DNA from 2 places in the Pseudoxanthomonas sp. PXM04 genome. Region 1 is predicted to be linked to the other one. Evidence: predicted binding sites of a transcription regulator. Region 1 holds the regulator's gene; the other holds the start of a gene.

Region 1 (8,983 bases):
GGGCACGCCAGCAGGCATGTCCGGCGACGCGATGTCCGCCTGCGCGGGCACCGGTGCATTCACCACCGCCAGGAACGGCTGCGGCGGAGCCGGCGCGGCGACGGCCGGGGCAATCGCGGACGCGACGTCGCCGCCCAGCAGATCCCTCAGATAGTCGTCCAGCGCCGGTTGCGCGTTCACGCGGCCTGCTCCATCTGCACGCGATCGCAGCCCAGCAGCCACTCGAGCGCGCGGCGGTACGCGGACAGGCCGCGGCCCGGGTACTGGCCGGCCGACAGCGGCCTGACCAGTTCATCGACGCTGCAGATGCGGGTGTCGTTGGGAATGGCGTCGTCCCACACGCGATCGCCATGGGTCTCCTGCATCTGCCGCAGGGTGTCGTTGCCGGTGCGGGTGCGCTTGTCGTGCAGGGTGGGCAGGACCGAGGCCGGCAGCGGGCGGCGGCGCGAGCGTTCGATCATGTCCACGGTCCGGCACATGCCGTTGAGGCCATGCAGCGCCAGCGGTTCGGTCTGGGTCGGGATGATCACGCGATCGGCGGCGGCCAGCGCGTTGACCATCAGCAGGCCGAGCGTGGGCGGGCAGTCGAACAGCACGTAGTCGTAGTCCTGGCCGCCGCGCGCCAGCGCGTTGGCCAGCGCCATGCCCAGTCCGGGCTGGGTGGCGCTGCGGCGTTCCAGCGTGGCCAGCGCGGTCTGCGCGGCGACGAAGGACAGATTGTCGATGCCGGTTTCGCGCACCAGCGGGCCCAGCTCCGCGGCCGGCTGGTCGAACAGATCCAGCACGCCGGCCGGTGCCGGCTCGGCGGGCAGGCCGAAGGCGCGGGTCAGCGAGGAGTGCGGATCCAGATCCATCAGCAGGACGCGCTGGCCGCGCATCGCCAGGCCACGGCCCAGCGCCAGGGTGGTGGTGGTCTTGCCCACGCCGCCCTTCTGGTTGGCGATTGCCCACACGCGCATCAGTTGGATCCTCCTTCAAGGGTGGGCGCCATCGCGTCGGCGTCGGCGGCCGTCGCGGGCGTCAATGTTTCGGCCTGGGCCGGCGCGATCGCCGGCAGTGCGGGTGCGGCGGCGATCGCCGGCAGCGATCCGCCCGGTGCGTGTTCGCCCTCGCTGGCCAGGATCACCAGCAATACCCGGCGGTTGCTGTTGCGGCCTTCCACGGTGGCGTTGTCGCCGATCGGACGGAACTCGCCGTAGCCGATCATCGCCAGTCGTTCCGGCGGAATGCCGTCGCGCACGAACAGGTGCACCACGCTGGCCGCGCGCGCCGCCGACAGTTCCCAGTTGGACGGGAACTGGTAGGTCCGGATCGGACGGTCGTCGGTGTAGCCTTCCACGCGCACGCCGTTGGGCACGCCGGCCAGCACGTCGGCCAGGCTGGACACGGTGCTCTGCGCGGCCGGTTCCAGGGCGGCCGAGCCGGTGGCGAACAGGATGTCGCTGTTGATCTGCACTTCCAGCCAGAGTTCGGCGCGGCGCACCACCACCAGCTTCTGGTCGACCAGCGGCGCCAGCGCCTTCTCGATGTTGTCGGCGATGGCGTCGAGTTGCTGGTGGGCGTTCTGCATGCCCTTGGCGTCCACGCTCATGTTCATCTGCGAGGCCATTGCCGCCAGCAGGGTCACGTTGGGTGCCGGCGAAGGGGCGGAGGGGCCCTGCTTGGCGCCGGACTTGATCGGCGAGGGGCGATCGAAATCGGCGCCCTGCAGTTGGTGGTTGCCGACCTGGACCGGATTGATCGTGCGCGGCGCGCCGCCGAACGCGGCGGTGAGCGCGTCGGCCATCACCCGGTACTTGCCCTCGTTGAGGGTGGAGATGGCGTACATGACCACGAAGAAGGCCAGCAGCAACGTCATCAGATCGGCGTAGGGAATGGCCCAGGCCTCGTGGTTGACGTGTTCCTCGTGGGATTTCCGGCGTGCCATGCGGGTGCCCGATCAGTGCAGGAAGCCGGCCAGCTTGGATTCGATGTTGCGCGGGTTCTCGCCCTGGGCAATCGCGATCAGGCCTTCGATGATCATTTCGCGCTCGCGGCTCTGTCCGCCGATCACGCTCTTGAGTTTGCTGGCGACCGGCAGGAAGAACAGGTTGGCCGAGGCGATGCCGTAGATGGTGGCGGTGAACGCAGCGGCGATGCCGTGGCCCAGCTTGCTCGGGTCGGCCAGGTTCTTCATCACCGCGATCAGGCCGAACACGGCGCCGATGATGCCCAGCGTCGGTGCATACACGCCCATCGCTTCGAACACCTTGGCCGCGGCCAGATCCTGGTGCTCCTGGCTGTTGAGGTCGATTTCCAGCATGTGCCGGATGGCCTCCGGTTCCAGCCCGTCGACCAGCATCTGCAGGCCCTTCTTCAGGAACGGATCGCTCTGTTCGTTGACCAGCGGCTCCAGCCCCAGCAGGCCCTGCTTGCGGGCGATGTTGCTCCACTCGACGATCTGCGCGACCAGCCCGTCGTGATCGGCGCCCGGTGGGCGGATCACCCAGCGCGCAATCGACACCGCGCGCTTGAACACCGCCGGCGGCGTATGCACCAGGATGGCCGCGACGGTGCCGAGGATGACGATGACGAAGGCCGCCGAGGACCACAGCGACGACACGCCGGCACCCTTGAGGATGCTGCCGCCGACCAGGGCGACCAGGGCGAGGATGAGACCGATGAGGCTGAAGATGTCCATATGCAGTGGTATCGGCGCTGGCGGTCCGGACTTGAGTTGGCGGGTTGGGGACGGGTGCGCTAGCGGGGTCTGTTCGGCTTTCGGTTGAGGGCGGAAGGGCTCGCGGCCGGAGGCCTCCTACCGGTTTGTTTCAGGTTTGCCGCAATGCCGGACCAGGTAGGAGCGGCCTCCGGCCGCGAGCTCCTGCCATCGCAACGAATCCGCGAGTCCGTGACCGGTCTGTTCCTTCGGGGCGGCATTCGTGTGTGTAAAAAGCAGCGAAGCGTGTTCCGCTTTACGGGGGGCGTGTTGCCCCCATCCGCCCTTCGGGCACCTTCCCCCGCGAGCGGGGGAAGGGAGCGGGTGGCGCGGATTCACGCGGCCGCTTCGCGCAGGCCGTCGACGTCCAGGATCAGCGCCATGCGGCCATCGCCGATCAGGGTCGCGCCGGCATAGCCGCGCAGGCCGCGCACCGCGCGCGGCAGCGGCTTGATCACCACTTCCTCGCGCCCGCGCACCTGGTCCACGACCAGGCCGAAGCGCTGGTCGCCCATCTGCAGCACCACGATGGTCAGCAGCGGCGCCTTGACCGCCTCCACGCCCAGCCAGCGCCGCAGATCCACCAGCGGCAGGGTGGTGGACTGCCGATCCAGCACGGCCTGGCCGTCGAACCAGCGCAGGCTGGAGGCTGGCGCGTGCAGCACTTCCATCACCCTCGCCAGCGGCAGCGCGTAGACCGGATCACCGGCCTGCACCAGCAGGGTCGGCAGGATCGCCAGGGTCAGCGGCACCCGGATCAGGAAGCGGCTGCCACGGCCGAGCTGCGAATGGATCTGGATCTGTCCACTGAGTTCGCGGATGCGCGACTGCACCACGTCCATGCCGACGCCGCGGCCGGAGATGTCGGTGATCTCGGTCTTGGTCGAGAAGCCCGGCAGGAAGATCAGCTGCAGGCATTCGTCGTGCGACAGGCGGGCGGCGGCTTCCGGTTCGATCAGGCCCTTTTCCAGCGCCTTGTCGCGCAGCCGTTCCGGATCGATGCCGGCGCCGTCGTCGCGGATCTCGATGGTGACGTAGTCGCCTTCCTGCTGCGCCGCCAGCCGTACCTGGCCGCTGCGCGGCTTGCCGGTGGCCTCGCGCAGGTCGGGCAGCTCGATGCCGTGGTCGATGGCGTTGCGGACCAGGTGCACGAGCGGATCGGACAAGGCCTCGACGAGGTTGCGGTCCAGTTCGGTATCGGCGCCGATCAGCTCCAGATCGACTTCCTTCTTGAGCGAGCGGGCGACGTCGCGGGCGACCTTGGGGAAGCGCGAGAACACCTTGCCCACCGGCTGCATGCGGGTGCGCATGACCGCGTTCTGCAAGCGCGCGGTGGCGATGTCCAGGCCGCTGACCGCGCGATCCAGTTCCTCGTCGCGCAGGCGTGCGCGCAGGGTCTTCAGGCGATTGCGCGACAGCACCAGTTCGCCGACCAGATTGACGATCGCGTCCAGCCGCTTGGTGTCCACCCGGATGGTCTGCTCGGCCTCGCTGGCACGCGCCGGACGGGCCGGTGAGGCCGGGGCGGGCGCGGGCGGGCGTATTGGTGCGGACTGGGGCGCGGCGGCGGGCGCAGGGCGGGCGGTCGTGGCGCCGGGCACGGCGCCGCCGTGCAGTTGATCCAGCAGGGCCTCGAATTCGTCCTCGCTGATCAGATCCCCACCCGCCGGCGCGACGGCCGTGGCAGGCGGTGCGGCGCCGCCATGCAGTTGATCGAGCAGGGCCTCGAACTCGTCGTCGGTGATCAGATCATTCCCGCCGGCGGCGGGCGTGGCCACCGGCGCGCGGACCGGCGCGGGCGCGGCATCGACGTCGAACTGGGCGATCAGCGTGGCCGGTGCATGCGGCGGCTCCTCGCCGGCGGCGACCGCGTCGAGCATGCGCTGCAGCCAGTCCAGCGACTGCTGGGCGGCGTCGAAATGATCCGCTTCCAGGGTCGCCTTGCCGGCGCGGACCATGCCCAGCGCTTCCTCGGCGGCGTGGCACAGGTTCACCATCGCCTGGATGCCGAGGAAACCGGCGCCGCCCTTGAGCGTATGGAAACCACGGAACACGGCGTTGAGCTGTTCGCTGTCGCCGGGATCCTGTTCCAGCGTCACCAGCTGCTCGCCGAGGCGATCCAGGATTTCCTGGGCCTCGATGAGAAAGTCGGCGGCGATTTCGGGCGTGACGGCGGACATGGCTGGCTCGGTATCGGCGGGGATGCGTGGGCGGACGGCTAGAGCCCGAGCCCCGACAGCAGATCGTCGGCGTCGTCCTGCGAGAACGCCGCCTTGTCCAGGCCCGCCACCGCGGGACCGGCCAGGCCGTCGTCCTTCTTCCTTTCCGGCGGCGGCAGGCCCAGTTCGCCGAATCCCTCGTGCACGCGGCGGACGATGCCGGCGACGCGGCGGATGATCTGGCCGGTGAGATCCTGGTAGCTCTGCGCCAGCGCCATTTCCGACAGTCCGGAACGGATCTGGTCCACCAGCTGGGTCTGCTCGGCGCTGAGCGCGGTCGTCTTGAGCTGGTCGGCCAGGCCGCGGCACTGCTCGGCCAGATCCAGGGTCTTGTGGCTGGCCTGTTCGGTCATCGCGACCACGTGATCCAGGCGCGCGCAGGCGTCGTCGAGATCGCCGGCACCGTGGGTCGGCGGCAGCTCGCCCAGCGTCTGCGCCAGTTCGCGGGCCAGCCGGCCCAGTCCCTGCATCATCGGCTGCGTGCGCCAGGCGGCGATGGTGTCCAGCTCGCGCCGCCAGCCGGCCTCGTCGCCCTGTTCCAGCGCGTCCAGCGCGTGCTGCAGGCGCTCGACCAGCGCGGCGCGGGCGCTACCGGCTTCCATGACCGCAGCCATCAGGCGGCGGCTCCGAGGCGCTCGAAAATCTTGCCGAGTTTCTCTTCCAGGGTCTGCGCGGTGAACGGCTTGATGATGTAGCCGTTCACGCCGTTCTGGGCGGCTTCGATGATCTGCTCGCGCTTGGCCTCGGCGGTGACCATCAGCACCGGCAGGGTCTTGAAGCGATCGTCGGCGCGGATGGCCTTGAGCAGTTCGATGCCGGTCATGCCCGGCATGTTCCAGTCGGTCACCACGAAGTCGAAACTGCCCTGGGCCAGCGCGGTCAGCGCGCTGGAGCCGTCGTCGGCCTCGGCGGTATTGGTGTAGCCCAGATCGTTGAGGAGGTTCTTGATGATGCGGCGCATCGTCGAGAAGTCGTCCACGATCAGGATCCGCATGTTCTTGTTGGCTGTCACGAAGGGCTCCGGGTGCAGCAGGGTAGAGGGGGCTCGAGAGCCTTATCGGCAGGTGGCGGGGAAACTTTTGGGCCGGGATTGGGCTGGGGCCGGGATTGGGGAGTCGGGATTGGGGATTGGGGATTGGGGATTGAAAGAGCCCCCTTGACCAGCCAGGCGGCTGTTAAAAGCGAAAAAGGGGGTGGGCGCCCGCGGAGCGGGCGACGGGGGATTGACCAGCCATTCGGCTGTTGAGAAGCGCTTGCTGTTGGCGCCCAAAGCAAATCCCCCTCAATCCCCCTTTTTCAAAGGGGGAGGCAAAAGCGAAGGCTCTTGCGAATCCCCAATCCCCAATCCCGGCTCAAACATCCCCGCTCAATCCTCCAACCCGGCATCCACGCTCTCGAACACATTCAGCCGACCACGCAGGCGCAGCATGGCCTGGCCGTGGATCTGGCAGACGCGGGATTCGCTGACGCCGAGGACGGCGCCGATTTCCTTGAGGTTGAGTTCCTGTTCGTAGTACATGGACAGGACCAGCTGTTCGCGCTCGGGGAGCTGGCCGATGGCCTTGATCAGCGACTGGCGGAACTCGCTGCGCTCGAGTTGTTGCTGCGGGTTGGGGCCGCCGGTGACCACGGTCTGCGGTTCGCCATGGTCCTCGATGTGCGATTCCAGGCTCAGCACCTGGCCGCGGGCGGCGTCCTCCAGCAGGCGCAGGTATTCGGGCAGCGGCATCTCCATCGCCGACGCGACCTCGGTGGCGATGGCGGCGCGGCCGGTGCGCTGTTCGATTTCGCGCACGGTGGCGGCGGCCTGGCGGGCCCGCCGGTGCACCGAGCGCGGCACCCAGTCGCCGCGGCGGATCTCGTCGATCATCGAACCGCGGATGCGGATCGAGGCGAAGGTCTCGAACGAGGCGCCCTGTTCGGCGTCGTAGCTGCGCGAGGCTTCCAGCAGGCCAATCATGCCGGCCTGGATCAGATCGTCGATCTCCACGCTGGCGGGCAGGCGCGCGGCCAGGTGATGGGCGATGCGGCGGACCAGGTCCGCGTGCACCGTGACGAAGTCGGTGGCCGCCGCTTTCTGGACGGCACGGTATTGGGCGGCGCCGGTGTTCATGCTGGCACGCTCCGGTTGATCATGCGTTCGACGAAGAACTCGACATTGCCGCGGGCGCCGGACGGCGGCTGCCAGCGTGCGGTGACCCGGGCGATTTCGTTGATGGCGCGCGCCGACGGGCTGCCCGGATACGCCTTCACCACCGCCTGCTGGCGCTGCACTGCGCGGCGCAGCCAGTCGTCCTGCGGCACCGCCCCCAGGTAGTGCAGGGCGACGTCGCCGAGGAAACGTTCGCACACGCGGGCCAGCTTCTCGTACAGCTTGCGGCCCTCGTTGGGGTCGCGGACCATGTTGGCGATGACGTGCACGCGGTCCACGCCGCGCTCGCGCGAGAGCACCTTGATCAGCGCATAGGCGTCGGTGATCGAGGCCGGCTCGTCACACACCACCACCACCGTGTCCTGCGCGGCCTGGCAGAAGGTCAGTACGCTGTCGGTGATGCCGGCGGCGGTATCCACCACCATCACGTCCAGGGCGCGCTGCAGTTCCGAGAACACGTTGACCAGGCCGACGTGTTCGGCCGGCGAGAGTTCGGCCATGTGCCGGAAACCCGACGAGGCCGGCACGATCAACAGGCCGTCCGGTCCTTCCAGCAGCACGTCCTCCAACTGGCAGCGTTCGGCGACCAGATCCGCCAATGTGTATTTCGGCGCCAGGCCCAGCAGCACGTCGACGTTGGCCAGGCCCAGGTCGGCGTCCATCAGCAGGGTCCGCTTGCCCATCTCGGCCAGCGAGGCGGCCAGGTTGACCGACACGTTGGTCTTGCCCACGCCGCCCTTGCCGCCGGTCACCGCGATCACGCGGACCGGATGGAAGGCGCCGGTCAGCGGCGGCGTGCTGCGCGGGTTGGTCTGCAGCAGGTGTTCATGCGACATGGATGGCCTCCGCGTGGCTGGGTTCGTCGGCTTCGCGGCGCAGCTGGTCCAGGCGCAGCACCAGGTTGGGCGCGCTGGCGCGGTGCAGGTCTTCGGGCACGCGCTGTCCGTCGGTGATCCAGGCCATCGGCAACTGGTGATCGACGATCACCGACAGCGCGCTGCCGAGCCGGCCGGTCTCGTCCACCTTGGTCAGCACCACGCCGTGCGGCTGGGCGCCGCTGAAGCGGCGGACCACCTCGTCCAGGTCGCCGAAGTGCGAATTGGCCGGCAGCACCAGCAGGGTATGCACCTGCCCGGCGGCGCGCAGCCAGTTGAGCTGGCCGACCAGGTTGCGATCGCGCTGGCCCATGCCGGCGGTGTCGATCAGCACCAGCTTGTAGTCGCGCAGGCGTTCCAGGGTCTGGGCCAGGCGTACGTCGCTGTCGGCCTCGTGCACGGCGATGCCGAGCTGGCGGCCGTAGCTGTGCAACTGTTCGCGGCCGCCGACGCGCACGGTATCGGTGGTGACCAGGGCCACGTCGCGCGGGTTGTGGCGATCGGCATAGGCCGCGGCCAGCTTGGCGATGGTGGTGGTCTTGCCGGCGCCGGTCGGGCCGACCAGGGCAATCACGCCGCCCTGTTCCAGCGGATCCACCGGCAGGATCGGCAGCCGGCGCGAGAGCAGGCCCAGCATCAGGCCGCGCCCGCGATGCAGTTCGGTGTCGGCGGGAATCTGCAGGGCGACGTCGCGGGTGATGCCGGCGTCGAAGCCGTAGTCGTCCATCAGTTCCATCGCCTGCGCGCGCACCGGCGAACCGCGCAGGCGTTCGTCGGTGAGGCGGTGCATCTCGCCTTCGATCATCTCGCGCATCGCCGCCAGTTCGGCGCGCATCTGCACCAGTTGCTCGTCCTCGGCGCGGGCGCGCGCGCCGTTGTCGGCGACCACGCTCAGCGCCGGCGCGACGGCTTCCGGCTGCGGAGCGGCGACGGGCGTGGCGGGGGCCGGCGCCGCCGTGGACAGTTCCGCCGGCACCGCCGGCAGGCTCGCGGCAAGGCGCGCGGCGAACGACATCGGATCCAGCGCGAAGGCGGCGGG
Region 2 (8,983 bases), on a different contig from region 1:
TGGAAGGCGAGATCATCAAGCAGCCTTGGCCGGTGAGGTTCCGGCCTGGCCAGCGGCACAAGTGCTGGAGCCGGAACTGCGTGGCGCTGGGGCTTGCGGGCAGCTTCATCGAACCGCTGGAATCCACCACCATCCATCTGATCCAGCGAGGCATCCTGCGCCTGCTGCATGCCTTTCCGCATGTCATCACCCAGGAAGCCATCGACGACTACAACGCGCGCCTGGACGCGGAATTGCAGCACGTCCGGGATTTCGTCGTCCTGCACTACCATGCGACCCGGCGCCGGGACACGCCCTATTGGCGCACGGTCGGGACGATGGAGCTGCCGCCGTCGCTGCAGCGGCGGATCGATCTGTTCCGGGAGACGGGCAATGTCTACCACGTGCCGACGGAGCTGTTCGCGGAGAACTCCTGGATCCAGGTGATGACCGGGCAAGGCATCGTCCCGAAGCGCCATCATCCGCTGGCCGACGTGATGGGCGAAGCCGAACTGGCCCGCTTCATGCGCGAGATCCGGGAAGGCGTGGACGCCACCGTGCGCCAGCTGCCCGCGCACATGGATTATCTTCGCGGCTATTGTCCCGGCGAGCGACCGCAGGCCCTGCCGGCCTGAACAGCGATCAGAGGCGGTAGTGGCTCGCTGGCGGCGGGAAGCGGCTGCTCTGGTCCGCCGGCAGCATCAGGCCGGCGCCGAGTTCGACCAGGCGCGACCAGACGTAGGGTTGCAAGTCCACCGGCGCGCCGGCATAGACGCGGGTCCACAGGTCGTCCAGGAATTCCTGCGCGGGTTGGCGCACGAGGCCACGCGCCAGCCGGTCGCTGGCGGCATCCAGAGCAATCCGGATTTCGGCCAAGGTCTCCATGCGGCGGACTATACGAAGGCCGCGTTCTGATTGTGTGACAGTCGGCGCCGGCGATCCTATTCCGTGACCGGTTCCGCGGTTGCCACGCCGTGCAGGCCCAGGCCGTGCCGCTTGGCATGCCGTTTGGCGGCAGCGGCGTCGGAGGCGACCTGCTCGGCGCTGTCGTAGCGGGCCGGGTCCACCTGGACCACGCCGATGGTCAGGGTGGTCAGCGGGAAGGTGGTGTAGCGGCCGCTGCGGTCTTCGCTTTCCAGCACGCCACGCGCCAGGTCCGGTTCGTCGAACAGCGCCCGCGAGGCGGCGTTGAAGTCGGCGATGATGTCGCGGCAGCGCCGCTCCCAGTCCTCGCTCTGCAGCAGCACCACGAAATCGTCGCCGCCGACATGGCCGACGAAATCCATGCTCGGCTGCACGTGCTTGAGCAGGGTGGAGGCGACCAGCCGGATCATGCGGTCGCCGCGGAAGTAGCCGTACTGGTCGTTGTACGGCTTGAAGCTGTTGAGATCGCAGTAGGCCGCGACGAAGGAGCGACCGGTTTCGAGCAGGCGGCCGATATGCTCGGAGATGGGGATATTGCCGGGCAGCAGGGTCAGCGGATTGGCGTAGCGCGCAGCCTCGATGCGCAGTTCGGTCACCCGTCGCACCAGTGCTTCGCCGGTGCCCACGCCCAGGTAGCGACCGTCGCGGGTGATGATGAAGCCATCCGACAGGTAGCGCTGATCCTCGCCCAGCAGGATTTCCGACATCGCGTCGATGCTCTGGCCGACGTCGCAGACGATCGGCGCGGCGTGCATCAGCAGTACGCAGGATTTTCGGCCGTTGAGCTCGCGTGCGAAAGGCACCGCCATGCGTTCATTGAATACCCGCCGGTTGATCAGGCCCAGTGGCTGGCCATCGGCGTCCACCACCGGCAGCGACGGCAAATCGGGATGATTGCGGAACAGCTGTTCCGCATCGAAGTTGCTTGCCTCGTCGGTCAGCGACGGCGCATCGATCAGCAGGTGCGCGGCGGTGACCCCGCGGAAATCGGAGGCGCGCCGCGCGCGCGGCCACACCGGCAATTTCTCGAAACGCGCCTCGCGGACTTCCGCCGGCACCGCCAGCGCCACCTCGCTGGCCGGGCGTCCCAGCAGGTAGCCCTGCGCGTAGGGGATGCCGAGATCCTTGATGATCGCCAGGTCCTGCAGGCGTTCGACACCTTCGGCGACCAGTTCGGCGCCCAGGCTTTCGGCCACCTGCACCAGCGAGCGGACGATGCTCAGCCGACCCGGGCTGTCGGCGATGTGGTGGATCAGGTAGCGGTCGAGCTTGACGTACTCCGGCGACAACTCGTGCCAGAGCTCGAAGTTGGAATGGCCATTGCCGAAGTCGTCCAGGGCGATGCGGATGCCGGCCGCGCGCAGGTAGCCCAGCGCGTCGGCCAGCTGGCCGACGTCCTCGACGATGTCGCGTTCGGTGATCTCGATGACGAAGCGGCCCAGGTCGCGGCCGGCCGACAGCAGCACCTCGATGACCTGCTGCGGGCGCAGCGCGCCCTGCAGGATCGCGTGGGCGCTCAGGTTGACCAGCAGGCGGCCGCCGCGATCGAAGTCGAAGCTGCGCGCCAGCGTGCCGGCGGCGACGGTCTCCAGTTCGCCCAGGCGGCCGGCGGCGCGCGCGCGATCCAGCAGCTCCAGCGGCGAGCAGGCGCGGCCGGCGATGCGCATCAGCCCCTCGTGCGCGACCACCTTGTTGTCCTCCAATCGCACCACCGGCTGGAACGCCGCCAGCAGTTCGCGGCCACGCAGGACCGTATCCAGCAGCGGATCAGACGAGACGGCGGAATCGGGTGTGCACATGGGGCCGCGAACCTAGCGCGCCTTCATGACAGTTCCGCGACGCGGCTGATGACGTTCCGTCATCTGCAAGTGGCGCTTCGACATGGCGGTGATCACGCGACGTCATCGCGGTGTCGCACACACCGGGTACAACATCGTTGCCGCCGATGCACTGCGCAAACGGCCTGAAAACCGGCATTAAAGTCCAGAAGGAACCGGCCGATACCGATGCGGAATTCTGCCCGGAGTCCGCCATGCCGACCGCCTTCCGCCTGCCTTTCTCCTGGAAGCGCCCGTTTCCCCGACGCCTTTCCTTCCGCGACACCCACGCCGCGCTGACACGGTGGCTGGGGCGGATGACGATAGCCGGCAAGCTGCGCCTGTGCGCATGGGTGGCCGGCGCGGGATTGTCGCTGATCGCGCTGTCGTATTGGCAGGCCAGCACCGGACAGGCGCGCGCCGCCGCCAGCTTCCAGGCGCAACAGGGCTACGGTGCGCTGCTCGCCGCGCTGGAGCGCCAGGTCGAGCAGACCCGGCGATTGCAGACGGTCTATGCGACCCGCCTGGATGACGCCGATCGTGATGCCCTGCGGCAGGCGCAGCAGCGTTTGCGTCGCGATCTGGAACGACTGCGCAAGCATCCGGCCGGCGCGGCGGACAGGAAACTGCTGGACGCGGCGGCCGGCCGCATCGACGAGTTCGCCGCCGGCATCGATGCGCTGAACGCACGGGTGGACGAGATGGGACAGGGCGACGCCAGCCTGTCCGCGACCTTGCGCGGTTCCGGCCAGGCGCTGGAAGAGGCGGTGCAGGCCGAGCAGGTCGTGGCGCTGGACGCCCCGATGCAGCGGATGCGCCGTTTCGAGAGCGAGTTCCTTCGCAGTGGCGATTCCGCATTGGCGGACCGGGTCAGCGAGGAGAAGCTGCCGTTCGAACTGGCGCTGTCGGCGAGCCGCATCGACGAGGTTCGGCGCGACGAGCTTCGCCAGCAGGCGGAGGCTTACCAGGCGGCACTGCTGGCGTATACCGCCGCGCGGGTCGGACTGGACGTGGAAGTCTCGTCGCTGGAAGACACCGCCGCCGCCATCGCGCCGGCGCTGGCGGATCTGGAGCAGGTCCGCGAACGCGGGCTGGCCGTCGCGGCGCGCCAGCAGCGCTCGCAACGGTTCGGCATGGCGGTGTTGTTCGTGGTGACGCTCGCCGGCGTCGCCCTGGTGTTGGGCGGGGTGTTGTGGGCGGTGCTGCGGGCGGTGCGCCGGCCCCTGGCCGAAGCCGCCGAAGTGGCGGGCGCCATCGCCGACGATCGCCTCGACACGGCCGTGCGGGTCGACAATCCGCATGACGAAATCGGCCAGCTGATGACGTCGCTGGCGCACATGCAGGCCCGCCTGCGCGAACGCATCGCCAGCGAGCGCGCGGCGGCCCGCGAGAACGCGCGTATCCGCCAGGCGATGGACCACGCGCATGCGGGATTGATGGTGCTTGCCGCCGACGGCACGATCGCTTTCGCCAACCATGGCCTGCGCGAGGCGTTGGCGGGTCACGGCATCGCGGCGCCGGACGGCCTGCCGCTGGAAAAGCTGGATGACACGCTGGCGCCGATGGCGCGACGCATCCAGGACGAGGAGGCGGGTTTCGAACAGACCCTCACGCTGGGCGAGCAAGATTATCTGCTGGTCGCCAGCCCGATCCGGATCGACGGGGAACGGATGGGTGCCACCCTGGAATGGAAGAGCCTGGCGATGGAGAAGATGGTGGAGCGCGAGATCACCGCGCTGCTGCGCGCGGCCGCGGAGGGCGACCTCGCGGGCCGCATCGAGGTGTCCGGCAAGCAGGGCTACCTGCAACCTTTGGCGCGCAGCATCAACGCGCTGTTCGAGGTCCTGCAGGGCAATCTGTCCAAACTCCAATACGTGTTGTCCGCGCTCTCGCAGGGCGACCTGACGGTGCGGATGGAAGGGGATTTCCACGGCGTGTTCGCCCGCATGCGCGATGACGCCAACGCCACCGTCGCCCAGCTCACCGACATCGTCTCCCGGATTCAAGACGCCTCCACCGCCATCAACACGGCGGCAGGGGAAATCGCCTCCGGCAACGCCGACCTGTCCCGCCGCACCGAGCAGCAGGCCGCCAACCTGGAAGAAACCGCCGCCTCCATGGAGGAACTGACCTCCACCGTCCGCCAGAACGCCGACTCCGCCCGCCAGGCCAACCAGCTCGCCATCGGTGCCGCTTCGGTGGCTTCGCAAGGCGGCAACGTCGTCGGCCAGGTCGTCACCACCATGCGCGACATCGAAGCGGCCTCGCGCAAGATTGCCGAAATCATCGCCGTCATCGACGGCATCGCCTTCCAGACCAATATCCTAGCTCTCAATGCGGCCGTGGAAGCGGCCCGCGCCGGCGAACAGGGCCGCGGCTTCGCGGTGGTGGCCTCGGAGGTACGCACCCTGGCCCAGCGCTCGGCCAATGCGGCCAAGGAAATCAAGGGGCTGATTGAAGCCTCGGTGGACCAGGTGGCCACCGGCTCGGCGCTGGTCAACCAGGCCGGCGCGACCATGGGCGAGATTGTCGCCTCGGTCCAGCGGGTCACCGACATCATGGCCGAGATTGCCGCCGCTTCGCAGGAGCAGTCCGCCGGCATCGAACAGGTCAACCAGACCATCACCCAGATGGACGAGACCACCCAGCAGAACGCGGCCCTGGTCGAGGAAGCCTCCGCCGCCGCCCGCAGCATGGAGCAGCAGGCGCAGGGCCTGGCCGAAGCCATCGATGTGTTCGTCATCGAAGACAGCGCGCCGTCCCCGGCCCGGGCTACCCGCGCGAACGCTCACCCCGCGAAGGGCTCGCGGCCGGAGGCCGCTCCTGCCCGCGCCTAGCGCTCCGCCTGGCGCGTGGTCACCAGCCGCAGGAAGGCCTCGTGCTGGTAGCGGCTCATGCGCAGTTCCTGGCCGGTGTCCAGGGTGACCACGTGGTGGCCGTTGAACCAGGGATGGATGGCCTTGACCCGGCGCACGTTGATGATCGCCGAGCGGTGGATGCGGGCGAAGTGGCGCGGGTCCAGGCGCTCGGCCAGCGCCGCCATGGTTTCGCGCAGCTCATGCACACGATCGGCCAGGTGCAGTTCCACCGTGTTGCGGTTGGCCTTGATCCAGACGATGTCATCCACCGGCACCAGCACCACGTGCTCGTCCACGCGCACCGGAATCCGCTGCAGCCAGGCGTCGCGCTGGCGCAGATCCTCCAGCGCCTGCAGGATGCGCCGGGATTCGCCGCCGTGCGGACCGCGATCGGCCGAAAGCCGATCCTTGGCGCGCGCGAGCGTCGCCGCGAAGCGCTCGCGGCTGAACGGCTTGACCAGGTAGTCCACCGCGTTGGCTTCGAAGGCCTTGACCGCGTACTGCTCGTAGGCGGTGACGAACACCATCGCCGGCATCCGTGCCTGACCAATCGCGTCGACCACCTCGATGCCGGTCATCGCCGGCATCTGGATGTCCAGGAACACCAGATCCGGCGACTGCGAACGGATCGCCGCCAGCGCCGACGCGCCGTCGCCGTATTCACCCAGCAGCTCGATGTCCGGATCCGCGCGCAGGTGGCGGACGATCGCATGGCGTGCGATCGGCTCGTCGTCGACCACCAGCACGCCGATGCTCATGCCGGCACATGCTCCGGCACGTCGTCCAGTTCTTCCAGCAACCGGTAGGGCAGGCGGATGCGACAGGCCACGCCCTGCGGCCAGGTCATGTCCAGGCGCAGGTCGGCGCCCTCGCCGTACAACTCGCGCAGGCGCAGGCGGGTATTGGACAGGCCGATGCCGTGGCCGCCCGGACTGCCGCCTTCTTCCAGCACGCTGTTGCCGTTGCGTACTTCCAGCAGCAGGTGTTCACCCTCGCGCCGCGCTTCGATCTCGATGCGGTCGCCGCCCACGCGCTGGCCGATGCCGTGGCGGATGGCGTTCTCCACGATCGGTTGCAGCAGCAGGCTGGGCACCGCGCAGTCGAGCAGGTCCGGGGCGATGTAGATCTGGGTGGCGAGGCGATCGCCATAGCGCTTGCGCTGGATGCCCAGGTACAGATCCAGCAGCGCCAGCTCGCGCCGCAGGGTGATCTCCTGGCCGTCGTAGTCCTCCAGGAACGCGCGCAGCAGATCGCTCAGCCGCAGCAGCATGTCCTCGGCGCTGACCTTGTCCTCGTCCAGCAGGGTGACGATGGCGTGCAGCGTGTTGAACAGGAAGTGCGGCTGCAACTGGGTCTTCAGCACCTGCAGGCGCGACTGCGCCAGTTCGGTGGCCAGCTGGCTGGCCTCCAGTTCGCGGCGGGCCTTCTCGGCCTGGAAGCGCAACGAATGCTGGATGGCCACCAGCGCGCAATAGGTCACCACGCCGATGGTGATGTACTTGGTGAAGAACTGGGCAAGCTGCTCGCCGAAGGAACTGGGTTCGAAGAAGGTGGAGATGAAGGCACCCGCCACCATCGACAGGAAGGTCAAGCCGCTGGCCGCGAACAGATGGAAGAGCAATGGCCCGGCGCGATACGGCGGCTGCACGGGGTGGCGTTCGGCCAGGCGGAACACCCACGGCGCCAGCGCGGCCCAGATGTACCAGACGATGACCGACCAGCGCACGTAATCCGTGAGCGCCCACAGGTGGCCGGAGGCGAGGTCGTCAATGATGCCCTGCACGATGAACACAAAAGTCACCGGCAGCCACAGGGCCAGGTAGCGGGCCAGGCCGATTTCGATGGTTCCCAGACGAATCTTCATGCGGCGGTCGCGGCGGGTCGGTGGCGGATGGGGCAGGGCATCCTAAGCGCACTTGCGCGCAAAGAAAAAGCAAGGGCCTGCCCACTACGATTGGGAATCCGGCCACGACGATTCGTCCCAACTCCGTTGCCGGAAATGCGCGGGACGTCGCCTGATGCATGCGACGGCGGCCATGACGGCGGCCGGTTGCCCTGGAGAGTTCGTCATGCGTCAGCGTCATTGCTTCCCGATTGCCGCGCTGTTCGCGGTACTGATGGTCCTTCCCGCCGTGCGCGCGGCCGCGGCGGAACCTGCCGCATCCGCCGGGATCCGCTACCTGGCGTTGGTCAACCGGGCCCACGACAGCATCGACCGGCTGGAAGTGGCCGAACCCGGCAGCGGCCGGTTCCAGGACGTGGCCCTGGGTGAGGCGGTGCGTGGCGGCGGCGACTCCTCGACCGTCGAACTGCATGGCGTCGGCTGCCGCTACGACGTGCGCTTCACCTTCCGCACCGGCCAGAAGATGGTCTACGAGAATGTCGATGTCTGCGGCCTGCAGGCGCTGCGCGTGCAGCGGCCGCCGCGGGATCAGCTGGATCGGCGCCATGCCACCACGCCCTGATCGGGCGCGGTCTCAGGTGGCCGGAACCCGTGCCGCGCGCAGCCAGCCGCGCGCGTTCTCTCGCGCTCGTGCCGCTTCGCCTTCCAGCCACTCGCCGAAGCAGGCGATCTTGCGGCTGGCGTGCCGCGCCACCGGATAGGTGAACCAGAACGTGCGGCCGTCGCCGGCGACGTGCGGATGCGCGGGCACCAGCCGGCCGGCGGCGATTTCGTCATGGAACAGCAGCGGCGAGCCGATCGCGATGCCCTGGCCGGCGATGGCGGCGGCGATGTCCAGGTGTTCGGCGGACAACTGGGTGGCGAAACGTTCGGGCGGCGCATGCGTGTCGTTGCCGAGGCTGCGGAACCACAGCGCCCACCAGTCCGGCCGGCCCAGCAGCGGCACGGGTGAGATGCCGCCCGGCCGCGCGAGATCGGCGGCGGCGGCCTTCAGCGCCGGCGCGCACAGCGGCATGAAGATGCTCGGGAACAGTTCGATCGCGCGCAGGCCGGGCCACTGCCCGTGGCCGTTGCGGATCGCCGCGTCGAAACGGCCACCCGCCAGATCCTCGGCGGTGGCCGACAGATCCAGTTCGATCGCGATGTCCGGATGGCGCTGGCGGAAGCCACCGAGTTTCGGCGTCAGCCAACTGGCGCCCAGGGTCGGCAGGGTGGTCAGGGACAGCCGCGACTCGTTGACTGCAGCGGCGCGGATGAAGCTGGCGCGCAGCGCGGCGAATGCGCGGATGGCCTCCTGCGCGACGATTTCGCCAGACTCGGTCAGCTGCACCCGGTTGGCGCCGCGCAGGAACAGCGGCGCGCCGATCTGCTGTTCCAGCCGGCGCACGTGGTAGCTCACCGAGGCCGCGGTGGTATCCAGTTCCTCGGCCGCGCGCGCGAAACTGCCCGACCGCGCGGCCGCCTCGAAGGCGCGGATGGCAGCAAGCGAAGGGAAGCGGTGT

What was found. The regulator FliA, encoded in region 1, starts transcription of late flagellar genes. The targets are predictions, from matches to a motif close to TAAAGTTTNNCNNNCNNNGGCCGATAA.
Region 2: a site for FliA is predicted at 2,881-2,907, ahead of IB228_RS19350 (methyl-accepting chemotaxis protein). Genes of this name have one in related genera too.

What each region holds. Positions count from the first base shown of each region.
Region 1 is NZ_JACVAG010000005.1:378,491-387,473, forward strand. Features, by position in the region: gene IB228_RS20085 (chemotaxis protein CheW) at 1-180, opposite strand, end outside; gene IB228_RS14565 (ParA family protein) at 177-959, opposite strand; gene motD (flagellar motor protein MotD) at 959-1,927, opposite strand; gene IB228_RS14575 (flagellar motor protein) at 1,940-2,680, opposite strand; gene IB228_RS14580 (chemotaxis protein CheA) at 3,034-4,878, opposite strand; gene IB228_RS14585 (protein phosphatase CheZ) at 4,917-5,531, opposite strand; gene cheY (chemotaxis response regulator CheY) at 5,531-5,911, opposite strand; gene IB228_RS14595 (RNA polymerase sigma factor FliA) at 6,284-7,030, opposite strand; partial or broken gene IB228_RS14600 (MinD/ParA family protein) at 7,027-7,839, opposite strand; gene flhF (flagellar biosynthesis protein FlhF) at 7,895-8,983, opposite strand, start outside.
Region 2 is NZ_JACVAG010000008.1:296,018-305,000, forward strand. Features, by position in the region: gene IB228_RS19335 (tryptophan halogenase family protein) at 1-614, shown strand, start outside; gene IB228_RS19340 (hypothetical protein) at 622-864, opposite strand; gene IB228_RS19345 (EAL domain-containing protein) at 921-2,702, opposite strand; gene IB228_RS19350 (methyl-accepting chemotaxis protein) at 2,936-5,557, shown strand; gene IB228_RS19355 (LytTR family DNA-binding domain-containing protein) at 5,554-6,336, opposite strand; gene IB228_RS19360 (histidine kinase) at 6,333-7,442, opposite strand; gene IB228_RS19365 (hypothetical protein) at 7,648-8,043, shown strand; gene IB228_RS19370 (LysR substrate-binding domain-containing protein) at 8,056-8,983, opposite strand, start outside.